One region of the Agrobacterium sp. 5Ca50 genome, then DNA from elsewhere that is predicted to be linked to it. Evidence: riboswitches for the same ligand, from Rfam matches in the RefSeq annotation. Region 1 holds a riboswitch; each other region holds the start of a gene.
What was found. Region 1 has a riboswitch for cobalamin ahead of bluB (5,6-dimethylbenzimidazole synthase). Riboswitches for the same ligand answer to the same signal wherever they lie in the genome.

Region 1 (7,333 bases):
AAGAAGGCACCGGCGTACCGATCCTGATTGGTCGTCCACAGATCATCGAATCCCGCCTCAAGCGTTTCGGTCTGCGCATTCGTCCACATGCGGACTTTGCCGTGGTCAATCCGGAAGACGATCCACGTTACCGCGAATATGTCGATGATTACTTCGCGCTGGTTGGACGCATGGGTATCAACCCGGAAGCTGCCCGCACCATCGTTCGTACCAACACCACCGTTATTGGTGCGCTGTCGGTCAAGCGTGGTGAAGCAGACGCGCTGATCTGCGGTCTTGAAGGCCGTTTTGACCGTCACCTGCGTGACGTCAACCAGATCATTGGCAAGAAAAAGGACGTGCGTGCATTCTCGGGCCTCAGCCTGATCATCTCGCAGCGTGGCGCAACCTTCTTCACCGATACGTTTGTGACCTACAATCCAACCGCAGAAGAAGTTGCTGAAAGCACCATTCTGGCCGCTCAGGAAATCCGCCGCTTTGGTATTACGCCAAAGGCCGCGCTGATCAGCCACTCCAACTTCGGTTCGCGTGATTCGGAAAGCGCCCGCAAGATGCGTGACGCCTTGCAGATCGTTCGTGACACCGCACCAGATCTCGAAGTCGACGGCGAAATGCAGGGTGGTTCTGCCCTGACGGAAAGCCTGCGCAAGCGTGCGATGCCTGACAGCACGTTGTCTGGCGAAGCAAACCTGCTGGTGTTCCCGAACCTTGACGCGGCGAATATTTCGCTCGGTCTGGTCCGCACCATGACGGATGCGCTGCATGTTGGCCCGATCCTGCTCGGCACCGCCCTGCCCGCACATATTCTGTCGCCAACCGTGACATCGCGCGGCGTGGTCAACATGGCAGCCCTGGCTGTCGTGGAAGCCTCGCATCCGTAATGGTGCCCTAAAGCTGCGTTAACGCAGTTTTGAATTGCCGATTGCCGCAACTGCCTCATTTATATGATAACAATCTGATGAATGAGGCGCTTGCGGCATATCTTTTTCCATCCTTTTTGTTTGGATGTCCGCAGACGCGAAGCCGAAAACGCAACCACATCGGAAGCGGAACATACAGGTGACAGCTTTGAAACTGCGCAATTTTACAATGCTGTTTTTGCCGGTATTGATCGGTAGCTTTCCTGCCGTGTCCTTTGCCGCCTCGGTGTGTGATGACCTGCGTCAGGAATTGCGCGCACCGGCCCAGATTATTGGCAACACTGCCGAAGTGCGCCATTTTGCCAGCGCCTTGACCCGCCAGAACATCATCATCCGCAAAATCCGCAATGATCTGAGGGCCTATGGCTGCTCGAGCGGCAGCATTGTCGTTTACGGTGGTGAAAATGCCCAGCTGTGCGACCAGATTGAAGATGCGCTTTATGACGCCGAGGCGGAGCGTGACGAACTGCTTGTCAGCCGCGACCAGATGATAGCGCAGCAACGTAATCGCGGCGTTGACCGCGACCGTGTCATGGCAGCACTTGATGCCAATGGCTGCTTTGACGAGCGCCCGCAGTCTGCGGCCGCTAGCCCGAATGATCAGACCCAGGAATTTGCCCCACCCGGCATGATCGAGGTGGACCCGAACCGCCAGCCGGTGTTCACACCGCCAATGCAGGGCGGCCTTAGAACCCTGTGCGTACGCACGTGCGACGGCGCGTTCTTCCCGATTTCGTCCAATGCCTCACCGCTTGATTTTCGCCGTCAGGCCGCGACCTGTGAGCAAATGTGCCCCGGTTCTGAGACCGAGCTTTATTACCACTCCCTGCAAGGTCAGGAGAGTGCGGACATGGTTTCTGCCGAGACCGGCAAACCATACAAGGATCTGCCGACCGCCTTTGCCTATCGCAACACGTCAGCAGACACCCGCTCGCCGTCCTGCGGCTGCAACATGGCGTCTTATTTCGACCAGATGAAAAAACAGGAAGAGGCCAACCAGTCAAAACCCGCAGAACCCTATTCCGGCGTTACCGATATCAAGACGCCGAATGGCGAAAAGAAGCAGGCAGAACAACCGGTTGCCGCAGCTCCTGCCGAGCGCGACTATGATCCCAAAGATAGCAAAGTTCGGGTCGTCGGACCACAATTTCTGCCCGAGGAAACCAGCCGGATCGATCTGCACAATCCGGCTCTGCAAGGTGCACAACCGCAGCAGCAGTGATGCACGACGCCTTTCCTCACACGCGCCAATAGATTTAGCGACGGCCCCACCGATCGTGGAACACCAGATCTTCCAGCGGCAGTCTTTTGGCCCAGCCCTTCACGGCCAGTTCCGGCTCTCGGTAGAGTTCGGTCACAAAACCCAGACATAACCAGGCAACGATTTCGATATGGTCGGGTATGCCGAGAATGCGGCGTATGTCTGCATCATGGAAGATACTGACCCAACCGACGCCCACCCCTTCGGCACGGGCTGCAAGCCATAGGTTTTGGATGGCGCAGACCGTGGAATAGACATCCATACGTGGATTGTGGGTGCGTCCCAGAACAACAGTGCCACCACGGGTCGGATCGCAGGTCACGCAGATGCTGAGGGGCGCGGTTCGAATGCCCTCGAGCTTGAGGCTACGATAAAGGCTCTGCCTGTCATCTTCGAACAGCAGCGCCGCCTCCTCACTGGCACGGGCGAAAGCCTGCCAGGCGGCATCACGCACCGTCTGATCCCTGATCAGTGTGAAGTTCCACGGCTGCATGAAACCGACCGAGGGCGCGGCGTGAGCGGCAGCCAGCAGCCGCTGCACCAGATCATCCGGCAATGGATGGCTTTCAAACTCATTGCGCACATCACGGCGCGTCTCAATGGCCCGGTAAACGGCTGCCTTGTCATCACAGGAAAAAGCCCCGGCCGCGTGGCGGGCTTCAGAAAACGGATCGTCCTGCATCGTTAATCCCCAACAATGCCTATCGCCGGCAGATCCCGCAGAACCCACCAGGCAAACAACCATCCCGCCGTCCATACGGGCTGGTCTATGATGTCGGGCCGGTCTTCTGGCTTGGCATCGTCCTTCCGCTGCCGCCTTCCCGGAACATCCAGTGGCGATTGGTGCAGCAGATGTCCGCCTTACAGCGTTGGGCACGCTCCGGTCTTGCACCGGATTCCCGATTCTCCCGCACGTCGTGCAGGCACCTGACGGCAGTGCTTATGTCCGCTACATCGCGCAAATGCAAGCACGCGTGCATGTGGCGTCAGGTCGCCGGGAAATACCTGACATAGGCGAACTCATCGCCATCAGGAGACCAGTTGGGCGAGTTCATGGTGCCCTGCCCGCCAAACAGTTCAAACAGCGTCTCGACATTGCCGCCATCGGTATCCATCAACCGCACCCGCACATCGAGGTCACGGGGATGGTCAAAGACATCGGCGTCGTAGGACACGAACACCACCTTGTCGCCTGATGGCGACGGATGTGGAAACCAGTCTCCAAAATTACTGTCGGTTACGCGCTCGACGGATGAGCCATCAGTATTCACACGCCATATCTGCATCAGCCCGGTGCGGCTGGAATTGAAATAGATCCACTGGCCATCGGCGGAGTAATCCGGCCCGTCATTACGGCCCTCACCATGCGTAAGACGTGATTCAACTTCGCTCTCTATGTCCATGGAATATATATCAAAAACCTGATCACGAATGCCGCAGTAAGTGAATGATTTTCCATCCGGTGACCAGCCATGCCAATAGGATGGCAAATTGTGCGTCATCAGCCTTGGCGTGCCGCCGGACGACGGCAGCAGGTAGATTGCGCTCTTGCCAAACTCCACCTTGTCGGAAATGGCATAAAGCGAACCGTCAGGCGAAATGCCATGGTCGTTATTGCACAGGGTCGCAAAACCGGTGTCCACCTTGAGCGGTGTCGGATCACCCGAAAGCGACAAGCGATAGATCAGCCCATCGGCATTGAGCAGCAGATATTGACCATCCGGCGACCAGTTGGGCGCCTCAAACAGCGCCTCGGTCTGCCAGACCACACGCATCTGACGGGTGCGGATGTTGTAGATTTCGATGGAACTGCGCACGCATCCTCCCGGGATTGCTCATCAACAGGATTGAGCGGACATTTCATTTGCCTCGCCCGACACCTTCACATAATGATCCTAGTGCCGCAGGCACCGTCCTGCAAATTCAAATAAGGAGAACAGCAGCGTTTCGGCACCGTCCGTTTACCCTGCCCCGTTTCTCCCAGGTTCGAGGTTCTGCGATGAATTCCATCGCCGATCAAGGCATCCGTATTGGCCGGATTGCCGCCATGCTTCCCGTCAAGGACATTCAAAAGGCCCATGACTTCTATGTCGGTGTTCTCGGCTTCACCAAGGTCTTTGAAAACGGCAATCCCGTCGGTTTCATGATCCTGAAACAGGGCAATGCCGAGCTGCATCTGATCCTGCAGCCGTCACACAAGGCAGCCCCCTTCAACGTTGCTCACATGATGGTGAGTGACGTCGATGCCCTGCATACGCTGTGCAAACAACATGGCCTGCGCATCATCAAGGGTCTGCAGGACAAGGATTACGGCCTGCGCGCCTTTGTTTTTGAAGACCCGGATGGCAACCGCATCGATGTCGGTCAGGTGATTTAGGGACGGGAATGATGTCGCGCCGACGCGCTCCGCTGGATCTCTGTGACAAGCATAGAGACGACGAGAGTCGTGTTGCAGCCATACACGGCAACACAGCATACAAAAACGGCGCGGTTTGATCCGCGCCGCTCTTATCTCTACCGATCTCTGAACCGGTTGGTGATCGGGTAACGGCGATCACGCCCGAAGTTCTTCTTGGTAATCTTCACACCCGGCGCAGACTGGCGGCGCTTGTATTCCGCAAGATAAAGCAGATGCTCGATGCGGTGTACGGTCGTGACGTCATGGCCGCGCGCCACAATGTCATCCACCGACATTTCCTGCTCCACCAGGCATTCTAGGATATCATCCAGCACCGGATATGGTGGCAGTGAATCCTGGTCAGTCTGGTTTGGACGCAGTTCGGCCGATGGCGCCTTGGAAAGGATGTTCGCCGGTATCACCTCACCGGACGGACCAAGCGCGGTTGGCGGCACATGTTCGTTACGCCATTTCGAAATGGCGTAGACCTGCATCTTGTAGAGGTCCTTGATCGGGTTGAAGCCGCCATTCATGTCGCCATAAAGCGTGGCGTAGCCCACCGACATCTCGGACTTGTTGCCGGTCGTCACCACCATGGAGCCAAACTTGTTGGACACCGCCATCAGGATGGTGCCACGCGTGCGGCTTTGCAGGTTTTCTTCGGTAATGCCCTCTTCGGTGCCCTCAAACAGTTCGGCAAGCGACGACAGGAAACCTTCCACCGGTTCGACAATCGGCACAATGTCGTAACGGCAGCCCAGCGCCTTGGCGCAATCGGCAGCGTCTTTCAGCGATTCATCCGACGTATAGCGGTATGGCAGCATGATGCAGCGAACACGCTCTTCACCCAGCGCATCGACCGCAATCGCTGCGCAAATGGCGGAATCGATACCACCGGACAGGCCAAGCACGACGCTCTTGAAGCCGTTCTTGTTGACGTAGTCGCGGAAGCCCAACAGGCAGGCGCGGTAATCCGCTTCCTCGCCCTCGGGGATTTTCGACATCGGGCCGCTGTGGCAGTGCCAGCCGTTTTCGGTGCGCTTCCAGTCGGTGACGGCAAGTGTCGCCTCAAACTGGCTCATCTGAAATGCCAGACTCTTGTCGGCATTCAGTGCAAAACTTGCGCCGTCGAATACCAATTCGTCCTGCCCGCCAAGCTGGTTTGCAAAAATCAGCGGCAGGTTGGTTTCTATAACTTGGCGCAGCGCCACCTGATGGCGCACTTCCACCTTTCCGCGATAGTAGGGCGAACCGTTGGGCACCAGCAGCAATTCAGCACCGGTTTCGGCCAGCGTTTCGCACACGCCCATGTCGTTCCAGATTTCTTCGCAAATCGGGATACCGAGCCTGACACCACGGAAATTGACGGGACCGGGCATTTCGCCGGCCACGAATACACGCTTTTCGTCAAACTCGCCGTAGTTCGGTAGGTCGATCTTGTCGCGCAGCATCAATATCTTGCCGCCGTCCAGCACGGCGACCGAGTTGTGGCGGCCAAGTTCACCCTGTCTGGGGAAACCGACAATGACGCCGGGACCGCCATCGGCGGTGTCTGCCGCCAGATCTTCAACCGCCTTCAGGCAGGCGTTGAGAAACGCCGGCTTCAAGACCAGATCTTCCGGCGGATAACCTGAAATAAACAGCTCGGTCAGAAGCAGAAGGTCGGCACCCTGGTTGGCCGCATCTGCCCTTGCCTCACGCGCCTTGGCGAGGTTGCCCGCCACGTCGCCAACCGTTGGATTGAACTGCCCGATAGCAATTCGAAGAGTATTCGGTGTGGTGTGTAAGTCGCTCATACATAACCATTTAACGTGTGGCGTCTTACTCCGCAATCAGTGATGAGAAGCACAGGCGCGGTCACGTAAATTTCATCCCGAAACACTGTGCATTTTCAACAGTTCATGTCGCGTTCATGAAACTTATGTGACAGTTACATGACAAATTGACGACAGATCTTTTCATGATTCTGTGACCATACCGCCGGAGTGACGACATTGAGTAAATCGGTTCCCGAGATCGAGGAAACCGAGAGGGCTGCTTTTGCCCTTTCAACAAGAAGTATCAAGCGCATAACGATGCTGCTGGGCGAAGCGGTTTTCGTGGTGAATACGCTGCTTGGCGCGCTGCTTCTGGTCGTTCTCCTGGAATGGATTGCCCGCGGCACGCTGACCGATGTCGGCACATTTTTGACCTCGACCGCACGGCCCGGCATGACCACGGTTGCTGCGGTCTTTTTGGCGATGATTGCCCTCGACGCGCTGTTTGGCCGCCACTACCAGTCGTTTATCATTGCGGTACCGGCACTGCTCATCCCGGCCCTCATTTCCAGCCAGAAGCAGTTCTACCTCTCTGACCCGCTCTACCCCTCCGACATGCTGTTTGGCCGGCAGATTTTCCAGTTGCTGCCCGCCATGTTGCAGGCACGGCCGCTGGCAGCGGTCGGTGTGTTTGCCGGTCTGGCCATTGCCATTGTTGCCATCGTTTTTGCAGCCCGCTTCATCTACAAGGCGTCGCCTGCGCTGCCACTCACCGGCCGTCTGTGGCGCCTGGCGCTTGCCGTTCCGGTTCTGGCCGGTCTCGGTTCCCTGATGGAATATTCGCAATATTCCTGGATCCGCGATCGCCTGAACATTATTCCGATGATGTGGGACCAGAAGGAAAACTATCGCCATAACGGTTTTGTCATGGCCTTTACCTTCAACATTCCGATGGCCAATGTCTCGGCACCAGACACCTATAATGCTGACAATATTG
Region 2 (7,333 bases), 570 kb from region 1:
GCTTCTGGTCATCCAGCCCATCTTCTCTGGCGATCTTGCGGGCGTAGAAATATGTTGTGTAACCACACACCATGCTCACTACGAGTACGGCCACTATCCACTGGTGCATTTGTTTTCCTCAACAACTAAAAATCACAAAAAACGCTCTTAACGTGCAAACCTTTAGTGGTTGATGATGCAGCGTTGAGGATGGATCGACTTCGTTAACCAAGCCTTTGAGAACCCTGCGGAATTAATCATCTCGTAAGCTGTCGCCCTCAGTAATGCCCGGCCTAGACGGGCGCTACCATTGCTTATTTCAGGCATGTGACGTCTCTGCATATTCGGGGTATGAAATGAATTCGATACTGACGTGCTTGGTGTATGAGCACGATATGCGACTGGTAGTGCTTGCGGGAATATTGTGCCTTCTTTCCGCGACGGTAGCGATGTTGCTGCTGCGGCGCGCTGTAAAAAGCAGTGGCTTACCTCGTGTGATCTGGATTGCTGCGACCGGCGGGGCAAGCGGGTTTGGCATCTGGACCACCCATTTCGTGGCAATGCTTGCCTATGATCCCGGTTTTGTGTTCGGTTATGAAATTAATGGAACGCTGATTTCGCTGGCGGTTGCCATCGGAACGACCGTGGCGGCTGCGGCCTGTGCGACCTACGATACCGGTCGGCACGGTACTGTTGCTGCAGGTGTGTTGTTTGGCATCGGCGTCACCAGCATGCACTTCATCGGCATGACAGCAATTGAACTGCCTGGCACCATTGTCTGGGATCGTTCCCTGGTCATTGCGGCTTCCATTTTGGCCGTTGCGCTATCTGTGCCAGCATTCGCGGTACGTCGCGCTGAAAGGACCAGCGGTTCACCTGTCATTCTGCCTGCCGCACTTTTGACGCTGGCAATCGTTGGCATGCACTTCACCGCCATGGGCGCGATCACTGTTGTGCCGGATTACTCCGCGCCAGCCAGCAACGTCATCTCTGCGGGCGTGATGGTTCTCATCATCACCTGCGTGACACTGTCCTTCCTGTTTTCCGGGCTGACGGCAGCAATGTTTGCCATGCGGGCAGAAATGGCAACGGTAGCTGGTGAAACCAATTTCCGACGCCTCGTACAGGGCGTTACCGACTACGCAATCTATATGCTGGATACTGAGGGACGGGTCAGCAACTGGAACGTCGGTGCCGAGCGCGCCAAGGGTTACACGGCAGACGAAATTGTCGGTCAGCATTTTTCAAAATTCTATTCACAGGAAGACAGGGCCGCAGGACTGCCTGAAAAGGCGCTTGAGACAGCCCGGACGAAAGGCAAATTTGAATCCGAGGGCCTGCGCTATCGCAAGGACGGTTCGTCCTTCTGGGCGGCTGTGGCAATTGATGCAATCTATGCTGATGACGGCACCTTGGCCGGGTACGCAAAGATCACGCGGGATTGCACCGAGCAGAAACGTGCTGCCAACCGCATTCAGGAGGCTTCTGACAATCTGGCGCTTGCTCTGGACAACATGGCCAATGGCATCATGTTGTTCGACAAGGACGAACGGCTGGTTCTGCAGAATACACGCCTCAATGAAATCGTTGGTATTCCTGATGACGCGGATCTGGTGGGCAAGACCTTCCGGGAAATCTGCGAACTGCCCTATGGCCATGATGCCGGCAGCAAGATCGACGCCTCTGATTTTTATCACGGCCATATCGACCTGATCCGCGCGCCGGAAGGTGGCGAGACCATTCGCACGATCCAGAACGAACGCACTGTGCGTGTCATTCATCGCCCGGCGGTGCAAGGTGCATGGGTGACAACCGTCGAGGATATTACCGAACGCGTTAAATCTGAAAACCGCATTGCCCATCTTGCTCGCCATGACGTCCTAACCGGTCTGCCAAACCGCCGCCAATTTGTCGAAACGCTGGATGCCGCTATTCGAGACGCCGATACACTGACTTCAAAGGTCGCCGTTATCGCAGTCGATCTCGATAATTTCAAAGAGGTCAATGACACGCTCGGCCACGCCGCAGGTGACAGCGTTCTGGTGACATTGGCAAAGCGCCTGGGCGAACGACTGCTAACTGGCGAAACGGTTGGCCGCCTGGGTGGCGATGAATTTGTTGCCATAAAAAGCTTCAACGATCAGACAGAGCTGGATGAATTCATCCGCCGCATGAACCGCTTGCTGACCACCAAAATCGAACTCTCTCACACCGAGATTATGCCGGGTGCCAGCCTTGGCGTGGCGATTTATCCGCAGGATGCTACTGATCGGGAAAAGTTGCTCAGAAATGCCGATATGGCTATGTACCGTTCCAAGGCCAGCATCGAACAGAAGATCAGCTTCTATGAAGCCGCGATGGACGAAGCGGCCAGGGAACGGCGGGCCATGGGCCGCGATATCTGGACTGCACTTGAGCAGAAGCAGTTCTACTTGACCTATCAGGTGCAGCGTTCGGTAAAGACCGATGAGGTCACCGGCTACGAAGTGCTACTGCGCTGGCTGCATCCGGAAAGAGGTCTCGTTTCACCAGTCGATTTCATTCCGATTGCAGAAGAATGTGGTGCGATCTCGGCGATTGGCGAATGGGTGCTGCAACAAGCCTGCCGTGAGGCCGCAGATTGGGACATCCCGCATAAGATTGCGGTCAATCTGTCCCCATTGCAATTGAACAATGTCATACTGGTCGAGAAGGTCCGGGAAATCCTGCTGGACACTGGCCTGCCTGCTGCGCGTCTTGAGCTTGAAGTCACCGAAAGCGCCATCATTGGCGACAAGGCGCGCGCACTGCATATCCTGCGCCAGATCAAGGCGATGGGCGTAACCATTGCGATTGATGACTTCGGCACCGGTTATTCGTCGCTTGAAACACTGCGTTCCTTCCCGTTCGACAAGATCAAGCTCGACAAGAGCTTCGTACATGAACTGGAAAGCCGACAGTCCAAGGCTTTCGTCCGGGCGATTGTTGCACTCGGCAAAAGCCTCGATGTGGCGGTGCTGGCTGAAGGTGTCGAGACTCGCGAACAGTTGCAGGTGCTTTTGTCGGAAGGATGCGACGAAGTTCAAGGCTTCCTATTCGGTCGCCCCGCAACACGCGAACAGCTGTCTGCTTCCACGCCTCTTCTTTTTGGTATCGGCAAAGCTGTGTGAGTTGATACCAAAAACGACTGCCCGTCTCGTGAGAAACGGGCAGTCCAAAATTCCGCAATATCAATGATGTACGGACGGATGAACAAAGGCAAGGAGCAATCCTTGCCTTTGTTGTTACGACGCCTTGGCCAGTCCCTTGGTGGCGGACTTTGGCTGGTAGATGGTGTTTTTCCCGTAACCGCGATCTTCGGGTCCAAGCTTGGACGCATCCGAGCCCGGCTCACGCTGCCATTTGCGGCGGTTAAGCTTGAAGCGCTTGACGAGATGTTCAAGTTCACCTGCACCTTCGGCCAATGCTTCGGAAATGGCGCTCATGCTGCTGACCATCGCTGCATTCTGCTGGGTCATCTGATCGAGTGAGCCGATTGCCGAATTGATCTCTGACAGCTTCGTGGATTGTTCAGAGGAGCCAATCGCGATGGCCTCGACATTGCTTTCGATGCTTTGCACAAAGCCCTGAATGTTCTTGAGTGCATCACCTGTCTTGCCAACCAGTCTGACGCCTTCATTGACCTCATTGGTCGAGTTCTTGATCAGGCCGGATATTTCCTTGGCGGCGGAGGCTGAACGCTGGGCAAGCTCACGCACCTCCTGCGCGACGACCGCAAAACCTTTGCCTGCTTCACCGGCGCGGGCAGCCTCAACACCGGCGTTGAGGGCAAGCAAATTGGTCTGGAAGGCGATTTCATCGATGACGCCAATGATCTTGGAAATCTCGCGTGATGCGGTTTCAATGCGCGCCATGGCATCAACCGTTGCATCAACTACCTGCACGGAATCGACAGCTGCAATGCGCGCGTCCTGAACCAGCTTGCGGGCCTCGGCTGTGCGGCCCGTGGATTCGCGAACCGTTTCGGTAATCTGCTCAAGGGCTGCGGAAGTTTCCTCGAGAGCAGCCGCCTGCTGCTCGGAGCGGGTGGCAATGCCACTCGCACTGGCGCGCATCTCGCCGCTTTTACTGGACAGCATGGCCGTTTCGGTCAGCACCTGCTCAAGGGTTTCCTGGAACTTTGCCAGCGACTGGTTGAAGTCGTGTCGCAGGTGGTCGAATTCAGGAACGAAGGGGTCGTCGATTGTCAGACGAATATTGCATTCCGCCAGACGTTCGAGACCAGCGCCCACTTCCTGAAGTGCCCGTACGCGACCAGAGACGTCGGTGGCAAACTTCACAACCTTGATGACCTTGCCTTCATCATTGAGGATTGGGTTGTAGGTCGCCTGAATGAAGATGGCACTGCCATCCTTGGTAATGCGCTTGAACTCGTCGGCATAAAATTCACCGGCAGCCAGACGTGGCCAGAACCCGGCATATTCATTGGAGGCAACATAGTCGGCCTCACAGAACATCTTGTGGTGGCGTCCCTTGATCTCTTGGAGGCTGTAACCCAGCGCCGAGCAGAAGTTTTCATTGGCGGTCAGGATCGTGCCATCCGGCTTGAACTCGATGACGGCCTGTGCGCGCGACAGCGCGGAAATCTTGCCCTTGCTTTCCACGCTCTCCTGCTTGGCGGCAGTAATGTCGGTGGCGATCTTCACCACCTTGACTACCTTGCCGCCGCGGATAATCGGGTTATAGCTGGCCTGGATCCAGATTTCTTCACCGCTCTTCGTCAGGCGGCGGAACTGGCGTTGCTCATACTGGCCGGAAGCGAGGCCCTTCCAGAACGTCGTGTAGTCTGCTGCGGCAGCGTCTTCTGCGCGCATGAACATTCTGTGATGACGGCCTTTGATCTCATCGAGTCGGTAACCGAGCGTCGCGCAGAAATTTTCGTTGGCGTCGAGCACCATGCCGTCGGGTGTAAAAGATATGATGGCCTGCGATCGGCTGAATGCAGACAGGATAGCCGCGGCTTCCGTGCTGAAAATGCGATCAAACCCCATAACTCCACCTGTCAAACTTGGTTAATGTCTATAACTATTCACTGGCAAATTTTAGTTAAAACTTTGATTAGATTTCCGCATTTTCAGCTCTAACGGTACAATCACCTTGTCACGCAGCGACACTGATTGCCCGATTGAAACGTCGCCCATTGACTCAAACCGTGCCGCGCCGGATAACAAAGATGTGATGGTTCCTTGCCGGGTTTTCCGGCGGGATGAAAAGGGAACACGATAGGGAATTGTCCTCATTCGTGGCTGCCCCCGCAACTGTGAACGGAGAGCCTGAAAACAAAGAGCCACTGGTCTGGCGCATCGATATGAAATCATAGTGATTTTGCACTATCGATGCGAAAAAACAGACAGACCGGGAAGGTGTTTTCAGGTTACGACCCGTGAGCCAGGAGACCTGCCATCGCGAGAGTGTCCATGCCGGCGGGGTGTCCGGAATTTGCGCGGTTTTGCGGAAATGCTTCGGCGGTTTCCTCTTTCTTCGTGTGCTTCCCCGTGGTGACGGATGTCGATTGCGGATCCGCGTGTCCATTGCATACGCTGCCGGTTCCGTTTTTGAGACTGCGTATGCATTGAGCGAGAGGGTTCACCATGTCTGTCCAAAACAACGCCGCCACGCAGGCGGTATCTGTCAAATCTGCCAGCGCAGTCCAGTCGCTTCTGGCCGTGTTCTGCGGCCTGTTCATCATCGGTTTTGTCGGCTTTTCGCATATCGAGGCCGTGCATAATGCCGCGCATGATACGCGCCATGTCAACGCCTTTCCCTGCCACTGAGGGAGAGCGGCATGTCGTCTTTTCGTAATATCGTTTTTACATCCGTTTTGGTGGGGCTGATCTGCGGACTTGCCGTCAGCCTCATGCAATATGTCGGCACCACACCGTTGATCCTGCATGCCGAGACATTCGAATCGGCTGGCGGTGAGGCCGGGCATAATCATGACGCAGCACCGGCAACCGGTGAAGCGGCTGCGTCTGCTGGCCACGCTCATGACGAAGAAGCCTGGGGACCGGCGGATGGTTTTGAGCGGAATGCCTACACGGCTGCTGCCAATATTCTGACGGCAATCGGTTATGCACTGGTTCTGACCGGCCTCATCTCACTGCGGGGCAGCAATATTGGCTGGCGTGAAGGTCTGTTCTGGGGGCTTGGCGGCTTTGCGGCCGTGGCTCTGGCACCGATGGTCGGTCTGCCGCCTGAATTGCCGGGAAGCCCGGCTGGTGAACTGGCCGCGCGTCAGGCCTGGTGGATTGGCACTGCGGTAGCAACAGCAGGTGGTTTAGCGCTTTTGGCTTTCCGTCGTGAGCCATGGGCTGCGGTTCTCGCCATCGTGCTGATCGCTGCGCCGCATGTCATTGGTGCGCCGTTGCCGCCGGAAGGCGAACATGCTTTGGCACCACTGCCACTGGAGCGTCGTTTCATCATCCTTGCCACACTCACCAGCTTTGTTTTCTGGGTGTTGCTAGGTGCCTTGAGCGGCACGCTCCTCAAGCGCTTTGAAGCGGCCAAGTGAACACCGGTTCTGCCGAATGGAGCGTGGCGCTTGATGCGCTGCGCTTTTCTGTTACCGGGCATGGCGGGCCTTGCGCCGTGCACCGCCTTGCTTTCAAGGCATTGCTTGGTGCATCACCGGATAGCGAGGCCTGCCTTGCCTGTTTTGCCGAGCATCAGGCTGCGTTTGAAGCCGCCGCCCTCGACAAGATCAAGCGACAAAATCTGGCGGCGGATAAAAGCCTTCATCTGAACAGTCGGGATATTCGTCGCGCATTGGGTAACGATATCGCGTCGGGTCCACAGCGTGTTTGCCGGGTTCTCGACCGCGATGTTGCCAGCTGAGTTATCTCAGCGGTGCTCGGCAGCAAACGCCTTGATTTCTGATTCTGCTTCCGGTCCCCACAGGTCAAGCGCCTTGAGGATCTCGGTGGTAAAACTGACCGGCGCGGTTCCCGCTGCCGTGATAACGCCTTGGTCGCGCACCGCCTGGGGCTGGTCGCGATAATAATCGGCACCCGAATAGGCTGGATAGGCGCGGTGTGAGGCAAGTGAGTTGCCAGTATGGGCAACGTCATTCAAAATGCCGGTGCCGGCCAGCATGCTGGCGGCCGCGCAAATGCCGGCGACCACACGTCCCTCCCGCCGGAACCGCTGCACCATTTCCGTGAAGTCCGGCGCGCTGCCACGCTCCCAACTCAGGCCACCGGGAACAATCAGTGCATCGATCAAGGCCGGATCAAGTGCACCATAGGCCACATCGGGCATGACTTTCAGGCCACCCATTGACGTTACGGGCGAACCATCCGGTGACGCAATGATGATC
Region 3 (7,333 bases), 1.5 Mb from region 1:
CTCATGTTGCCACCCGCATCTGTCGGGGTGTGAGCAGCATTTCCAACTCCGCGTCCACGGCGTTACGACGGCTGTGCCAGAGATTTCGGCGGCGGGCAGAGATAAAGCGCTGCGCCATTAATTCTGCAGCCTGCGGATTTTCTTGCAGAATAAAATCCCGAACCGCCTCATCGCCAAAATAGGCATCATAAAGCGCCTCGATCAGCGATGACGGAACGACATGAGTGGTTTCAGCAAATCCTATCAGTCGATCAACCGTTTCGGCAAATTCGGCAGCACCACGCGGACCATGCCGCATTTGTCCGGCGATGAACCGTGGATTGACTGCGCGAGCCCGCACCACACGGGTCAAAGCTTGGGCGATGGATCTTGCCCTTGGGCGAGCCGGATCAGTGGTGTCCAGTGCCACGACATCTGCGGCTTGACCAAGTGCCGCCTTGGCTGCCGCAAAACCACCAATAAAGGCGACATCCGATGAACCATCGAGAAGATCGCGTCCAGGATCATCACCAGTATGGATCAGAAATTCAGCCTTTTTCACCTGACCAGCAAAGCCGGTATCAGCAAAGACATCCAAACCGTCGGCACCGCCAAAGGCATGGCTAGCAGCATCAAGATAGATTTGCCCCAATTCATCGCGCTCATCCCAGCGGCCATTTGCCAGTTTTTCTTCAATCCCCGCTCCATAAGTGCCGGGTGCAGAACCGAAGATACGCGAGGGAATACGACCCAGAGTGACCGCTTCCTCAGCCAGTGGATTATCGCCGGGCGCTTCTTCACGCTGCGCAATCGCCTTGGCCGCAGCATCCAGCAGCGCAATGAGAGCTGGAAACATGTCGCGGAACAGGCCGGAAATACGGAATGTAACATCCACTCTGGGACGTCCAAGCGCAGCCGGTGGCAAAACTTCGATCCCAGTCACCCGGCCAGTGGCAGGATCATAGATCGGCCTTGCCCCCATCAGATGCAGAGCTTGCCCGACATCCTCGCCACCATTGCGTAAGGAGGCCGATCCCCAGAGGTCGAAAACCAGATGTTTTGGCCAATCACCGTTGCTTTGCAGATAATGCCGCAACACCTCTTCACCCGCCATCCGGCCCAGTTCAAACGCCGTTGGTGTGGGCATGGTGCGCGGATCGGCAGCGTAAAGATTGCGCCCGGTCGGCAACACATCCAGCCTGCCACGCGCAGGAGCACCTGACGGGCCGGGAACTATGTGCTGGCCGTCCAGCGCTGCCAACAAAGCAACTTTTTCTGCGGTTGCACTTTGAGTTCTCAGCGGGTCCTGTTCACCATCCACCGCGCGCCCAAACACGTGCTGGCCATCCTTGATGGCAAAATCCTTGAGATCGCAGAGAAAAGCATCAATGCGCGACAGCGCGGTATCGGCATCGTCACCCAAGTCAACGCCGGCGTCAGCTGCCAGGCCCGTATCGCGCGCTTTTTCAACGATCAGCGTGGCCAGTCTATCGCGGCGGCGGCGGTCCAGACCATCGGCCTGCGCATATTCATCAACAAGCTGCTCCAGCGCCGCCTGATCTGGTGAGAGTCCGGCATCCACAAGTGCAGGCGGAATATGCCCAATGGTTACGGCAGCAATACGCCGTTTGGCGACGGCAGCTTCACCCGGATTGGACACGATAAATGGATAGATGACAGGCAGCGGTCCGGTAACAATTTCCGGAAAACAGGCTTGCGACAGCGCAACGGTTTTACCCGGCAACCATTCAAGGGTGCCATGGGCACCCACATGGATCACAGCATGCGCGTTAAGCTTTTCACGCATCCAGGCACCAAAAGCCACCAATGCATGACGCGGCGGCAAGGCAGGATCGTGATAATCAACACGCCGGTCTTCGTTGCGTCCGCGATCAGGAGCAAGTGCGACCGTCACCGCGCCGAAATGCGCTGCTCTAAAATGGAAATGACCATCAGTAACGACATCGTCCAGTGCCGCGTCACCCCAGGTGTCTTGTAAGGCCTGAAGGGCAGACGAGGGAAGGGATGCGCAAAAGGCGGCATAGTCAGCCTGCGAAAGATCAGCTGTTTCACCTTCAATACGATCCAGCAAACCGCGTGCGGTTTCAGGGATGTTTTCAACGCGGTAACCAGCATCACGCAGGTCACGCATCATCTCCAGCACGCTCTGTGGCACATCCAGACCAACAGCATATCCGGTTCGGCCCGGTGCGGCACCGGGATAGTCCGGCATCAGAATGAGGAGGCGTCGATCAGATGGTTCTGCACTCTTGAGCCGAAGAAAAGCTTGGACGCGTGCAGCAACCTGCTCGACGCGATCAGCCTCAGTGACGTTTACCAGCCCTTGCCCACCCTGCGGATCAAGCTGCTTGAACGAGATGGCCCCAGCCAGAATGCGCCCGTCCAGCTCTGGCAGCACCACATGCATGGCAAGATCAGACGGGTTGAGACCGCGCATATTGTCGACCCAACCATCATGACGTGTTGTCGCCATGATGACCTGAAAAACCGGAACGCCCAATCGGTCGAAAAGCGTATCGCCAACATCGTCGGTGTGGCTTGCAAAAGCAGTCGCAGCGATGATCGCTGCAGGTTCCAACAGAGGCAGCTTCTCCTCTAGAAACCGAATTGCCTCAGCGTCCTTCAGGCCGCTGACGAAAATCGGCAATGGCGCAAACCCACGCCTTTCCAAAGCCGCAAACAACGCATCGACAGGCGCGATATCCGCCGCCAGCAACATCGAGCGGTAAAACAACATTGGCAAGACAGGTGCATCGGGAGCAAAGCCATCCAATGCTCGCTCAAGATCGACAAACCCCTCACCGGGTCGGTAGAAGCCGGCCTTTGGCAACGGGTCTGGTACGATCTCTGGCCATGCTTGACCCTTGGAAAGGGCCGTTAGACCGGTCGAAAGCCGCGCCATATTGACAGCGCCGCCTTCGCGGAAAAATGACAGGATTGCCGAAAGAGTAGAAGCATCAACAGTCGATGCCGCTTCCAGCTTTTCGTCCCGTTCACTGCATTCACCGGGCAAAAGGACCAGTTTGATGCCACGTCGCCTAGCCATCAAACCAAGCTGATCGACACCGTAACGCCAACGATCTGCACCGCCGAGAATCCGGATAAGGATCAGTTTCGCCTTTTCCGCCGTCTTCTCAATCCAGAGATCGACAGACATGGGATGGCGAAGTTCGGACAGGTTGGCAGAGACGAGCGAGAGGGAGCCAGCACATGCCTGCGTCCAACCGCGCTCCAGACCTGCCAGATCGCTGCTAGAAAAAGATAACACCACCACATCCGCCTGTGGCTGGTTGAGATCAACCGGCTCGATCAGGTCGTCGAGAGACGAAGATGTGGTGGCGAGAATATGCATGGATCAGGCCGCAAGCATCTTTTCGATTTTTGCGCGATCGATACCCTTTTCACCAATAACCACCAGACGGCTGCGGCGGGTTTCGCCTGCTGCCCAAGGGCGGTCAAAGTAATGATTGACGCGCGAACCTACTGCCTGCACCTGCAGGCGCATAGGCTTGGCGGAAACCTCGACAAATCCCTTGATGCGCAGCACGTTTTCCGCAGCGGCTGTTTCAGCGATACGGGACGCCAGAGCTTCAGGGTCACTTACCGCGGACAATTCCACAACGAAGCTGTCGAACTCGTCGTGATCGTGGTCTTCTTCCTCATCGTGATGGGTATGGCGATTTTCAATGTCGTCTTCCACAGCAAGACCAAGACCGATCAGGACAGCGGGATCAATGGCGCCATTGGACGCTACAACGATCTTTGCAGCCTTGGGCAGATGTTCGCCAATATGCGCCTTGGCGCGTTCCAGACCTTCGGCATCCAGCAGATCGCCCTTGGTCAGGACGATAAGGTCAGCGCAGGCAATCTGGTCTTCGAACACTTCTTCAACTGGATCATCATGGTCAAGCGCCTCGTCATTGGCACGCTGGGCAGCAAGAGCATCCAGATCATGCGAGACCATGCCTTCTGCAAGTGCAGCACCGTCGGCAACAGCGATAACAGCATCCACCGTGACGCGGCTTTTGATTGCCGGCCACTGGAACGCCTGCACCAGAGGCTTCGGCAGGGCAAGGCCGGAAGTTTCGATCAAAATATGCTCCACCTTCGGCTGACGGCTGAGGATCTGCTCGATCGCTGGCTGAAAATCATCGGCAACCGTGCAGCAAATGCAGCCATTTGCCAGTTCAACGATATTTTCTTCCGGGCAGCTTTCGATACCGCAGCCCTTGAGGATTTCGCCATCAATGCCAACATCGCCAAACTCATTGACGATAATCGCAAGACGCTTGCCTTCCAGTTTTTCCAGAAGACCACGCAGAAGCGTGGTTTTTCCAGCACCCAGAAAACCGGTGACGATGGTGCAAGGGACACGGTCCAGCGAATTGCTCATGATTTTTCCTCTGTGTAATCAAATGGTGGAATACGGGCAATCATGCCGCGTTTCAAACTGTCGGGACGTCCGCGCCAAGGCATAAGACCGTCCGGCGCACTGGCAAGCAATTGCGCGCCGATCAGCAGGTCGTCAGCATCGTCTTGTGCAAGGCCGCCAAAAATATAGGACCAGCCATCAACACTGCGAATACTGGCGCTCAAACCACGCTTGCAATTGGCAAGACAATTGACGCTACGTACCTCGATGCCAACATCCTGGGCCTTCGCGATAGCGGCAGATGACAAAAGCGCGCCGGGTCGGGGATCGGCATTCGGATCGTCCTCGCTGCGACAGTTTCGGCAGACAAATACAACGACACCATCAGCGGTGCCGTTTTGTGTTTTACCGTCAAGGCAGGGTGACGTTGCCGTAATATCCAAATCCGTATTCGCTTTCCGCGCCTTCAAAAAAATCATGGGGTGCGGTTATCGAAAACGGCAATTCATCGCGATGAGAGCCAGATATTCGATCGGTTCGACTGACCGGAGCACCCCGCCCGACAGACGTATTTTCCTGAAACGGCAGGTCTCCTGGCTTGCGGCTTATGGCGCCCGTGTCGCCGCCTTCCCGAACATATGTCCAGTGGCGTTTCGGCGTGGGCTGACCGCTTACAGTTGCGGGGGCAGCCACGGAGTGGCCCGTCAAATCGGGGCGGAACCGTGTTCCCTCTTAGCTTTTCCCGTTGCCGGAAAAAGACCGTCAGTGATTTACACTTAGGCGCAACCGCTGCTGCGGTCAATGCAAAGCCCACATGCCGCCAGCATTGCCGGGTGAGGCAAATTGGCTATAGTTGCCGCTTCGCAAATAGCAGATAAGCGTTTTTAGACATAGCAATGACAGGAATACCGCCATGACCCGCGAGATTACCGAGACTGAGGCCGAGCGTCACCGCCAAAAAATGGTCAATCGCAAAGCCGTCCAGGATGCCGAAGTCGCGGAAAAAACGGTCGAAAAAGGGCTTTTGATCGTCAATACCGGACCGGGTAAAGGCAAGTCTACCGCGGCCTTCGGTCTGGCGCTGCGCATGCTTGGCAATGGCCGCCGCGTCGGTGTCGTGCAGTTCATAAAGGGCGCTTGGGCGACCGGTGAACAACAAGCCTTGACTCTGTTCGGAGACCGCGTCGAATGGCGCACCATGGGCGAAGGTTTCACGTGGGACACTCAAGATCTGAAACGCGATGTCGCCGCAGCCGCCAAGGCATGGGCGGAAGCAAAGACGCTTATGGAGGACAAAACGATCGGACTTCTTGTCCTCGACGAGTTGAACATTGCTCTCCGCTACGAATATCTTGACCTGAACGACGTGATCGAGACATTGCAGAACCGTAGCCCCGATTTGCATGTTGTCGTCACCGGCCGTAACGCCAAGCAGCCTTTGATCGATGCTGCTGATATGGTGACTGAGATGACGCTGGTGAAGCATCACTTCAAGGCTGGCGTCAAAGCCCAGGCCGGTATCGAGTTTTAGGATAAAACCACATGGCAGCACGCGTTCTGATGTTTCAGGGCACCGGCTCTGATGTCGGCAAATCGCTTATGGTCGCAGGCCTTGCCCGCGCCTTTGTCAAACGTGGCTTGTCGGTGCTGCCATTCAAACCTCAAAACATGTCCAACAATGCTGCTGTGACCGCTGACGGCGGTGAAATTGGCCGCGCCCAGGCGCTACAGGCGCGCGCTGCCGGCGTTCCTCTATCTGTTCACATGAACCCGGTGCTGTTGAAGCCGCAAAGCGAAACCGGTGCGCAGGTGGTTGTGCAGGGAAAGGTCATTGGTAATGCTAAGGCTGCCGATTACCAGCATATGAAGGCAGGTCTGATGCCGCATGTGTTAGAGAGTTTGGAACGTCTTAAGTCACAAGCTGATCTGGTGCTGGTCGAAGGTGCTGGCAGTGCCTCCGAAGTCAATCTGCGCGCCAATGATATTGCCAATATGGGATTTGCCCGTGCCGCCGATGCACCCGTCATTCTGATCGGCGATATTGACCGAGGAGGCGTTATCGCCAGCCTGGTTGGCACCAAAACGGTTCTGGACCTGGATGATGCGGCGATGATCGAGGGATTTATCGTCAACCGTTTCCGCGGCGATCCAACACTGTTCGACAATGGAATGCGGATCATTGCCGACAAAACCGGATGGCGCAGCATAGGCCTTCTGCCTCACTTTGCCGAGGCGCAACAGCTACCGGCCGAAGACGCGCTTGGCCTGAGTGGGCCCGCCACACAAAAGCCCGGCGCAAAAATCCGTATTGCAGTGCCGATCCTGCCGCATATTTCCAATTTTGATGATCTCGATCCTCTCGACATGGAAGAGACTGTCGAACTTGTCAGGGTGAGACCCGGACAGACCATTCCAGCCGATTGCGCGCTGGTTCTCCTGTGCGGATCAAAGTCGACAATTGCTGATCTGGAAGTGCTGAAAAAGTCCGGGCTTGATATCGATATCAAGTCTCACGTCAGACGCGGCGGTTATGTGCTGGGCCTGTGTGGCGGCTATCAGATGCTGGGCAACACGATCGCCGACCCAAAGGGCATCGAAGGACCGCCAGCCACGGTCGAGGGTTTGGGCCTGCTTGACGCCGACACCGTTTTGACAGGCGATAAGCGCCTCGCCTCGGTGACCGGTTCAAGTTTCGACGGTACTTCATTCTCCGGCTATGAAATGCACGTCGGCATTACCACTGGTAAAGACTGCGACCGACCGTTTTCATCTGTCGATGATCACATTGAAGGGGCGATTTCACCGGCGGGGCGTGTTCTCGGCACCTACATCCACGGTCTTTTTGCCGATGATCGACAAAGAGGCGTGTGGCTGGAGCGGTTAGGTGGCAGCAGTTCGGCACTCAATTACGAACAGCAGGTTGATGAAGTCCTTGATCGATTGGCGGCCCATATGGAAACT
Region 4 (7,333 bases), on a different replicon from region 1:
TGAAAAAATGCTGCAGCTGCATTTCGGCGGCAATGGCGCAGAACTGCCAGCCATGCAGTCAAAGCTGGAAACACTGCTAAAGCAGGTTTCGGATCAGGCCGGTGCCAACAACACCGCACTGTCGCAGCTTTTGGACAATGGCAGCAAGTCGCTTTCCGCATCGATCGGCTCGACGATTACACAGAGCTTCATCTTTATGTGTGTTGGCTTGGTGGCGGCCGTTTGTTTTGCGATTTACGTCGCTCACGCCGGTATCACTGCACCGATGGTTCGTTTGCGCGAACGCATGCAGACACTGGCCAGTGGCGATGTGAAGTCTGAAATTGACGGCCTGGACCGCAAGGACGAAATTGGCAACATGGCGGCCGCCGTGGCCGTGTTCCGCGACAACGCCATTGAACGTGGTCGCCTGTCCCGTCAAGCTGATGAAGATCGCGTCAGCACCGAGAATGAGCGCGCTGAACGCGAGCAGCAGAAGGTCCTGGAAGCCGCAGAAATTCAGAAAGCCGTCGATACGCTGGGTGCCGCGCTTGGCAAACTGGCTGATGGCGATCTGGCTGCGCGTATTGCACATCCATTTAACGGCCAACTGGACACACTGCGTCAGAACTTCAACCATTCAGCAGAAAAGCTTGATCTGGCGATGCAGAGCGTTGGTACAAATGCCCGCGCCATCGATGCTGGTGCTAATGAAATCCGCTCCTCGGCTGACGACCTTTCCCGCCGCACAGAGCAGCAGGCTGCTTCTGTTGAAGAGACAGCCGCCGCTCTGGAAGAAATCACCACGACGGTCAAAGATTCCGCCAAGCGCGCAGAAGAGGCACGCCACCTGGTTTCCCGTACCCGTCAGGAAGCAGAAAAGTCTGGTGAAGTGGTGCGTGAAGCCGTCACCGCCATGGAGCAGATCGAAAAATCCTCCAGCGAAATCGGTAACATCATCGGTGTTATCGATGACATCGCCTTCCAGACCAACCTGCTTGCTCTGAACGCGGGTGTCGAAGCGGCGCGCGCCGGTGAAGCTGGTAAGGGTTTTGCTGTTGTGGCGCAGGAAGTTCGTGAACTTGCCCAGCGTTCCGCGAATGCCGCAAAGGAAATCAAGTCGTTGATCACTGCCTCGACATCGCATGTCGAAACCGGGGTTCACCTTGTCGACCAGACAGGCAAGGCGCTGGACGCGATCGTTTCTCAGGTTCAGGAAATCAACCAGCATGTTCACGCGATTGCTGAGGCAACCCGCGAACAGTCGGTTGGTCTTCAGGAAATCAACACCGCCGTCAACACCATGGATCAGGGCACGCAACAGAACGCTGCCATGGTCGAAGAAACAACGGCGGCAAGCCATGGTCTTGCAACGGAAGCCACGTCCCTCAACTCGCTGCTCGGCCAGTTCAGACTGACAGGCACCGGCGGTATGGCTGGTTTCGCAAGGCCTGCTGCTCCTCGCGCCGCCGCTTCGGTTTCGCGACCTGCTGCACCGGCACCGGTGGCAGCATCGACAAAGTCCAGGCCGATTGCTTCTCCAGCACGTGCACTGGGCAATAAGTTGGCGAGCGCCTTCGGTGGCGGTTCATCTGCCGCTGCGACTACAGCCAAGGAAGCGGACTGGACAGAATTCTGAGCCTCCAAGATTTTTGAGAATGAAAAATGCCGTTGCCTCAATCTCTGGGGCGGCGGTTTTCTTTTGTTCGGTCTGTCGCAATAGCCTTGACCTTGTCTGCCCCTTGGCCATAAGTGGCATCCGACGGTTCTCCAAAGGGTTGTACCTGGAGGGGATTAATAGGGAACATGGTGCGTTTCTGTTGAAGAAACAATGCCATGGCTGCCCCCGCAACTGTAAGCGGATTGCCGCTCATCCTTGTGGTGTAGCTCTTACACCATGCCACTGTGCCGCTGAGTGCACGGGAAGGCAGATGAACGGCGTGAATTCGTGAGCCAGGAGACCTGCCGTTATTTGTTAATCCAACGCACCGGGCGGGGTTGTCCGGAAAGGAATAGTCATGTTATTACATAACATATGCATTTGTTGCCTCCGTTCATTGCATTGTTGGGTTAACCGCGCGTCGTTTTTCTAAACGCTGCACAAACCGGGCAATTCATTCCCGTAATCTCAACTGCATTTCAAATATTTCCAATCGGAAGGCTTCCATGCGTGCCATCATAAAAACTCTCAGTGCTGTAACCGTTTTAGTTGCCGGGTTCTCTGGTAGTGCCCATGCGGCGACCCAATATCCGTTGACGGTAACCAATTGCGGTCAGTCGATTACGTTCGAAAAAGCACCAGCAAAGATCGTTTCGATCGGACAGGGCATGACCGAAATCCTGTTTTCCCTTGGCTTGGCAGACAAGATTGCCGGTACCGCTGTTTGGGTTGGGCCGGTTTTGAAAGAATATGAAGGCGTCAATGCGCAAATTCCGCGCCTTGCAGACAATGACCCCAGCTTTGAATCGGTTGTCGGCAAAGAGCCTGATCTGGTTGCTGCGGAGTTCGAATGGCACGTCGGCACGCAGGGTTCTGTGGGCAAACGCGAACAATTCGGTTCACTTGGCATCAATACCTATGTTTCTCCTGCAGACTGCGTGGCCAAGATCAATGCCGATGGTGGCGATGGCGTACGCAAAGAGCTTTTCACGATGGATCTGATCTATCAGCAGATCAGCGAACTCTCCGATATTTTCGATATCAAAGAACGGGGCGAAAAACTGGTCGCCGATCTGAGGGCACGTGAGGCCGCAGCCGTCGCGTCGATCGGCAACGCATCGTCGGCCAATCTTCCTGTTGTTTTCTGGTTCTCCAGCAAGGAAGTGAAGGGCGACGCCTATATTGCCGGTAAAAACAGTGCTCCGGCCTATATTCTGAAAACGCTTGGTGCAAAAAATGTCGTGAGCACGGAAGAAGAATGGCCGCTGGTCGGGTGGGAAACCATTGCCGAATCCAACCCTGCTGTTGTCGTGATCGCTACCATGGATCGTCGCCGTTATGCAGCCGATGATCCTGCGGTCAAGATTGACTTCCTGGAAAATGATCCGGTCACCAGCCACATGGATGCCGTTAAGAACAAACATTTCGTCATGATGGATGCACAGTCCATGAACCCGACCATTCGTACGATTGATGGCATTGAAATCCTGGCAAAGGGTATCCAGGCGCTCGGGATTTCCAAGTGACAGAAATGTCTGCACGTCGTTCAGCATGGTGGCTGCCTTTGGCAGCCACCGTCTTTTTTCTGATGCTTCTCGGCTTCATGATAAGTCTTGCCGTGTCGATCGGCGAAATTTCCATTCCGCTCGATACGACGGCTAAGGCCGTTATGAAACGCGCCTTTGGAATGCCGTTTGAAATCAGCCGCATCCATGAAGGCGTTATCTGGGACTATCGTCTGAGCCGCGCCTTGGTTGCGGCAAGTGCAGGGGCTGCGCTGGCGCTCTGTGGTGTGATCCTGCAAGCATTGCTGCGCAACCCTCTTGCTGAACCTTTCGTGCTGGGCATTTCCGCAGGTGCCTCAACCGGTGCCGTTTGTATTATGGTTCTGGGCATCGGTTACGGTGTTTTGACACTGTCTACGGGCGCATTTCTGGGCGCCGTCGTAGCGTTTCTTCTCGTGTCACTGCTTGCGGCCGGCGCTGGTGGCAGCAGCGACCGTATCATTCTTGCCGGCGTGGCCGGTTCGCAGCTCTTTAATGCGCTGACATCCTATATCGTCACCACATCTGCAAATGCAGAACAGGCGCGTGGTGTGATGTTCTGGTTGCTCGGTAGCCTGTCCGGTGTGCGCTGGCCGGACGTTTATCTCGCTGCACCCGTTGCATTGTTGGGTTTTGTGTTTTGTGCGGCCCATGCCCGGGCATTGGATGCTTTCATGTTCGGTACAGATACCGCCGCCGGACTTGGTATTCCCGTTCGTCGTGTACGCATAACTCTGCTTGGCGTGACGGCATTGATGACGGCAACCGTCGTCAGCATCGTTGGCTGTATCGGATTTGTCGGGTTGGTCATTCCCCATGCCGCACGGTTCATTGCTGGCTCCGGACATCAGCGTCTTTTGCCTGTGTCTGCGATGATCGGTGCCATATTCATGGTGGCAGCCGATATCGTGTCACGTATCATCATCCCACAGCAAATCCTGCCCATCGGCGTGGTAACGGCATTGTTTGGCGCGCCCGCTTTTGCCTTTATTCTCTACCGGGCACGGAGGGCCGCATGAGTATTTCGCTGGAAAAAGTTCACTGGGCCTCAGGCGGCAGTCTTATTGTCAATGGAGTAACTCTCGACGCTGCACCCGGCACGACGCTTGGCCTGCTTGGGCCAAATGGTTCGGGAAAATCCAGTTTGCTGCGGCTCATCTGCCGTATCCGCAAAGTCCAGAGCGGCGTAATTACGCTTGGCGGCGAGGACATAGCGACCCTTTCTCAGGCCCAGATTGCCAAAAGTACGGCCTTTGTCGAACAACAGGCAACGACGGAAATCCAGGTCCATGTGATCGATGTCGTCAAGCTTGGACGAACACCGCATCGCAGCCCGATTTCAATGTGGAGATCGGAAGATGAGGCCGCCGTACAGGATGCGCTGAGACATGTCGGCATGCTGGATAAAGCGTCTAGGCTTTGGCATACGCTGTCTGGTGGTGAAAAGCAGCGGGTTCATATTGCCCGGGCATTGGCGCAAACGCCGTCACAGCTTCTGTTGGATGAACCAACCAACCACCTCGATATTCAGCACCAGCTGGACATTCTGGCGCTGGTGTCCCGGTTGCCAGTAACGTGTATCGTCGCCTTGCATGATCTCAATCTTGCAGCGATGTTCTGCGATAATCTTGCGGTCATGCATGCAGGGGAGATCGTGGCTTTCGGGCCGCCAGAAGAGGTGCTGACGGAAACGCTCATTCGTGACGTTTTTGGAGTTAGTGCGCGTATCGAGCGATCATCTTACCATGGCCGTTGCCATATCCAGTATAAGACGGCTTGATCATGAGCATCGACAACTTCCATCTCAAGGACGATATCAGGGATTACTGGTCGAAACGGTCGGAAACATTCGATCTGGTATTTGGCCATCGCATTCCACCCGGACCGGAATTTGACGCGTGGCAGCAGCCAGTGCGCGACGCTCTGGGGGAACATCCATTATCCGTGCTGGAACTGGCCTGCGGCACGGGCGAGGTGACACGGCTTATTCACGACATTGGTCATGACGTGACGGCCCTCGATTTCTCCGAGGCCATGTTGTCAGTTGCGCGGCGCAAACATGTGGGAAAACCTGGTCTGCGTTTTGTGCTTGCTGATGCCGAAAACACGATGGAGCCTGACGACATCTATGATGCCATCGTGTGCCGTCATCTGGTCTGGACGTTGACGCAGCCTGAACAGGCGTTTCAGGAATGGCACCGTGTATTGAAGTCCGGTGGCCGTTTGCTGGTTTTTCACGGGGACTGGGCACAATTGACGCTGGTTGGTCGCATCGCGTCAAAGCTGATTGCGCTTCTTGGTCGGTTTTCCCCGCCCGATCCACATTACGACAGTGCTCAAAGCGCCAAACATAAACACATCATGGAGCAACTGCCGTTCGGGGACGGGCTTCGTCCTGAACGCATCATTCCACTGCTGAAGGGCGCCAGGTTTTCAGATATTCGCCTGCACTCGCATGAGCCGATTGCGGTGGCGCAGCGTAAGCAGGCGAAATTGTGTGATCGTTTGAGAACACGGCTTTATCGACGGTTTATTCTGACCGCGACAAAGCCGTGATGTTTAACCAAAGCGGCCGGCCCGGAATGGATCGATGGAAATTGACGGGTCTCGTCCGGCAACGAGATCGCTGACGAGTTTGCCCGTTGCCGCCGACTGCGTCAGGCCAAGATGCCCGTGCCCGAAGGCATAGATGATGGCGGGGCTTACCTTGGAGGCGCCGATAACCGGCAGGCAATCTGGCATGGATGGGCGGAAACCCATCCACTGTTTGCCGCCTTCGGTTTTCAGACCGGGCAGAAACTTTGCAGCTTTTCCCAAAAGTGCTTCGGAGCGTCGGTAATTCGGCGGCAGTGACAGACCGCCCAGTTCGACGGCACCACCCACTCGAATACCGGTGGAGAGCGGCGTCACGACAAAGGCGTGGTCATTGAAATAGAGCTGGCGGGTCAACTTGAAAGACTGGTCGGGCAGGGTTGTGTTGTAACCACGTTCTGTCTCAAGCGGCAGGTTTTCGCCAAGGCTGGCACCAAGGTTCTTTGACCATGCGCCACCGGCGACGACCACCTTTGCCGCGTCGACTGTTTTGCCGCCCGTCAAGGTCACGCGCGCCTCGTCGCCACGGGGCTCAAGACGTAGCGCTTCGCCCTCAATCAGCTTGCCGCCTCGTGCGATGACCAGTTCAGCAATCGCCTTGGTGAATTCGTATGGCTCGGAGACCTGCAGGCCGCCAGGTGTAAACATGGCGTGCTGGAATTGTGGTGCCAGACCCGGCTGCAATTCGTCGATCTCAGCGCGCCCAACACGGTTGAAGACAAAACCGGCTTTTTCCTTTTCCGCCCAATCGGCAGCAGCGGCATTGAAGCTTGCTTCACTGTCGTAAAGATCAAGCGTTCCGGTGTTGGTAAAGAAACCGGAGAGTTCGGGCATCGCGCGGATCACTTCCATCTCCGCGGCAGACAGTTTCATCATCGAGATCTGGGTTTTTAGGCCGTGCCGGAAGGCGGATTCGGAGCTCGCGCGCCAGAAACGCCACAGCCAGGGAGCAACCTTCAGGGCATAGGATGGTGGAACGCTTAACGGGCCCAGCGGATCGAAAAGCCAACGCGGCGCCTTTTTCATGAGACCCGGCGCAGGAATGGGAATGATTTCGGGGAACGCCAGAATGCCGGCATTTCCGGAGCTTGCGCCGCGTGCAATTTCTCCACGTTCCAAAAGGGTTACAGAACGACCTTGTGATTGCAGATAAAGTGCCGACATCACTCCGATAATGCCTGTGCCGACCACAAGCACATCGTGTTTTTCCTGATCGCTCATAAAACGCTCCCGCCGATTTTGTCACTCTTCCCAACCACGGAGGGAGTGCTTTTGGCAAGCACTAACATGATGCAATACATACTGTCGACATAAAACGTCTTCTATGATTGGATGACGCAAAGCCTTGAGTGTCAGGCGAAGAGATCGTCTTCTTCGCCCTTTTTACTGTTGCGTGCACGACGCGATGAGCTTTTCAAATCAACAATAGGTTTCGGATAGGTTTTACCCAGTACTACACCGGCTTTTTCCAGTACGGTGTCTGGTGCTTCAAACGGTTTGTGTATCCATTTGTTCGGCATGTCGGCCAGTTCAGGAACCCATTCACGGACGTAATCGC

Region 2: it holds a riboswitch for cobalamin, as region 1 does, so the genes downstream of both, ACZ5FM_RS03100 (CbtB domain-containing protein) here and bluB (5,6-dimethylbenzimidazole synthase) in region 1, are expected to answer to the same signal.
Region 3: it holds a riboswitch for cobalamin, as region 1 does, so the genes downstream of both, ACZ5FM_RS16305 (DUF1636 family protein) here and bluB (5,6-dimethylbenzimidazole synthase) in region 1, are expected to answer to the same signal.
Region 4: it holds a riboswitch for cobalamin, as region 1 does, so the genes downstream of both, ACZ5FM_RS21320 (ABC transporter substrate-binding protein) here and bluB (5,6-dimethylbenzimidazole synthase) in region 1, are expected to answer to the same signal.

What each region holds. Positions count from the first base shown of each region.
Region 1 covers NZ_AP026438.1:1,212,032-1,219,364, reverse strand. Annotated here, with positions in the region: gene ACZ5FM_RS05805 (NADP-dependent malic enzyme) at 1-881, shown strand, start outside; gene ACZ5FM_RS05800 (DUF2865 domain-containing protein) at 1,060-2,142, shown strand; gene bluB (5,6-dimethylbenzimidazole synthase) at 2,177-2,863, opposite strand; cobalamin riboswitch at 2,943-3,127, opposite strand; gene ACZ5FM_RS05790 (TolB family protein) at 3,168-3,998, opposite strand; gene ACZ5FM_RS05785 (glyoxalase superfamily protein) at 4,181-4,558, shown strand; gene ACZ5FM_RS05780 (NAD+ synthase) at 4,696-6,375, opposite strand; gene ACZ5FM_RS05775 (LTA synthase family protein) at 6,574-7,333, shown strand, end outside.
Region 2 covers NZ_AP026438.1:642,715-650,047, forward strand. Annotated here, with positions in the region: gene ACZ5FM_RS03085 (hypothetical protein) at 1-109, opposite strand, end outside; gene ACZ5FM_RS03090 (bifunctional diguanylate cyclase/phosphodiesterase) at 336-3,128, shown strand; gene ACZ5FM_RS03095 (methyl-accepting chemotaxis protein) at 3,243-5,009, opposite strand; cobalamin riboswitch at 5,181-5,437, shown strand; gene ACZ5FM_RS03100 (CbtB domain-containing protein) at 5,610-5,792, shown strand; gene ACZ5FM_RS03105 (CbtA family protein) at 5,804-6,529, shown strand; gene ACZ5FM_RS03110 (hypothetical protein) at 6,526-6,852, shown strand; gene ACZ5FM_RS03115 (type 1 glutamine amidotransferase family protein) at 6,859-7,333, opposite strand, start outside.
Region 3 covers NZ_AP026438.1:3,393,327-3,400,659, forward strand. Annotated here, with positions in the region: gene cobG (precorrin-3B synthase) at 1-5, opposite strand, end outside; gene cobN (cobaltochelatase subunit CobN) at 2-3,352, opposite strand; gene cobW (cobalamin biosynthesis protein CobW) at 3,356-4,393, opposite strand; gene ACZ5FM_RS16305 (DUF1636 family protein) at 4,390-4,815, opposite strand; cobalamin riboswitch at 4,939-5,151, opposite strand; gene cobO (cob(I)yrinic acid a,c-diamide adenosyltransferase) at 5,286-5,903, shown strand; gene ACZ5FM_RS16315 (cobyric acid synthase) at 5,915-7,333, shown strand, end outside.
Region 4 covers NZ_AP026439.1:830,821-838,153, forward strand. Annotated here, with positions in the region: gene ACZ5FM_RS21315 (methyl-accepting chemotaxis protein) at 1-1,618, shown strand, start outside; cobalamin riboswitch at 1,726-1,963, shown strand; gene ACZ5FM_RS21320 (ABC transporter substrate-binding protein) at 2,146-3,165, shown strand; gene ACZ5FM_RS21325 (FecCD family ABC transporter permease) at 3,171-4,202, shown strand; gene ACZ5FM_RS21330 (ABC transporter ATP-binding protein) at 4,199-4,963, shown strand; gene ACZ5FM_RS21335 (class I SAM-dependent methyltransferase) at 4,966-5,739, shown strand; gene ACZ5FM_RS21340 (NAD(P)/FAD-dependent oxidoreductase) at 5,743-6,996, opposite strand; gene ACZ5FM_RS21345 (cryptochrome/photolyase family protein) at 7,128-7,333, opposite strand, start outside.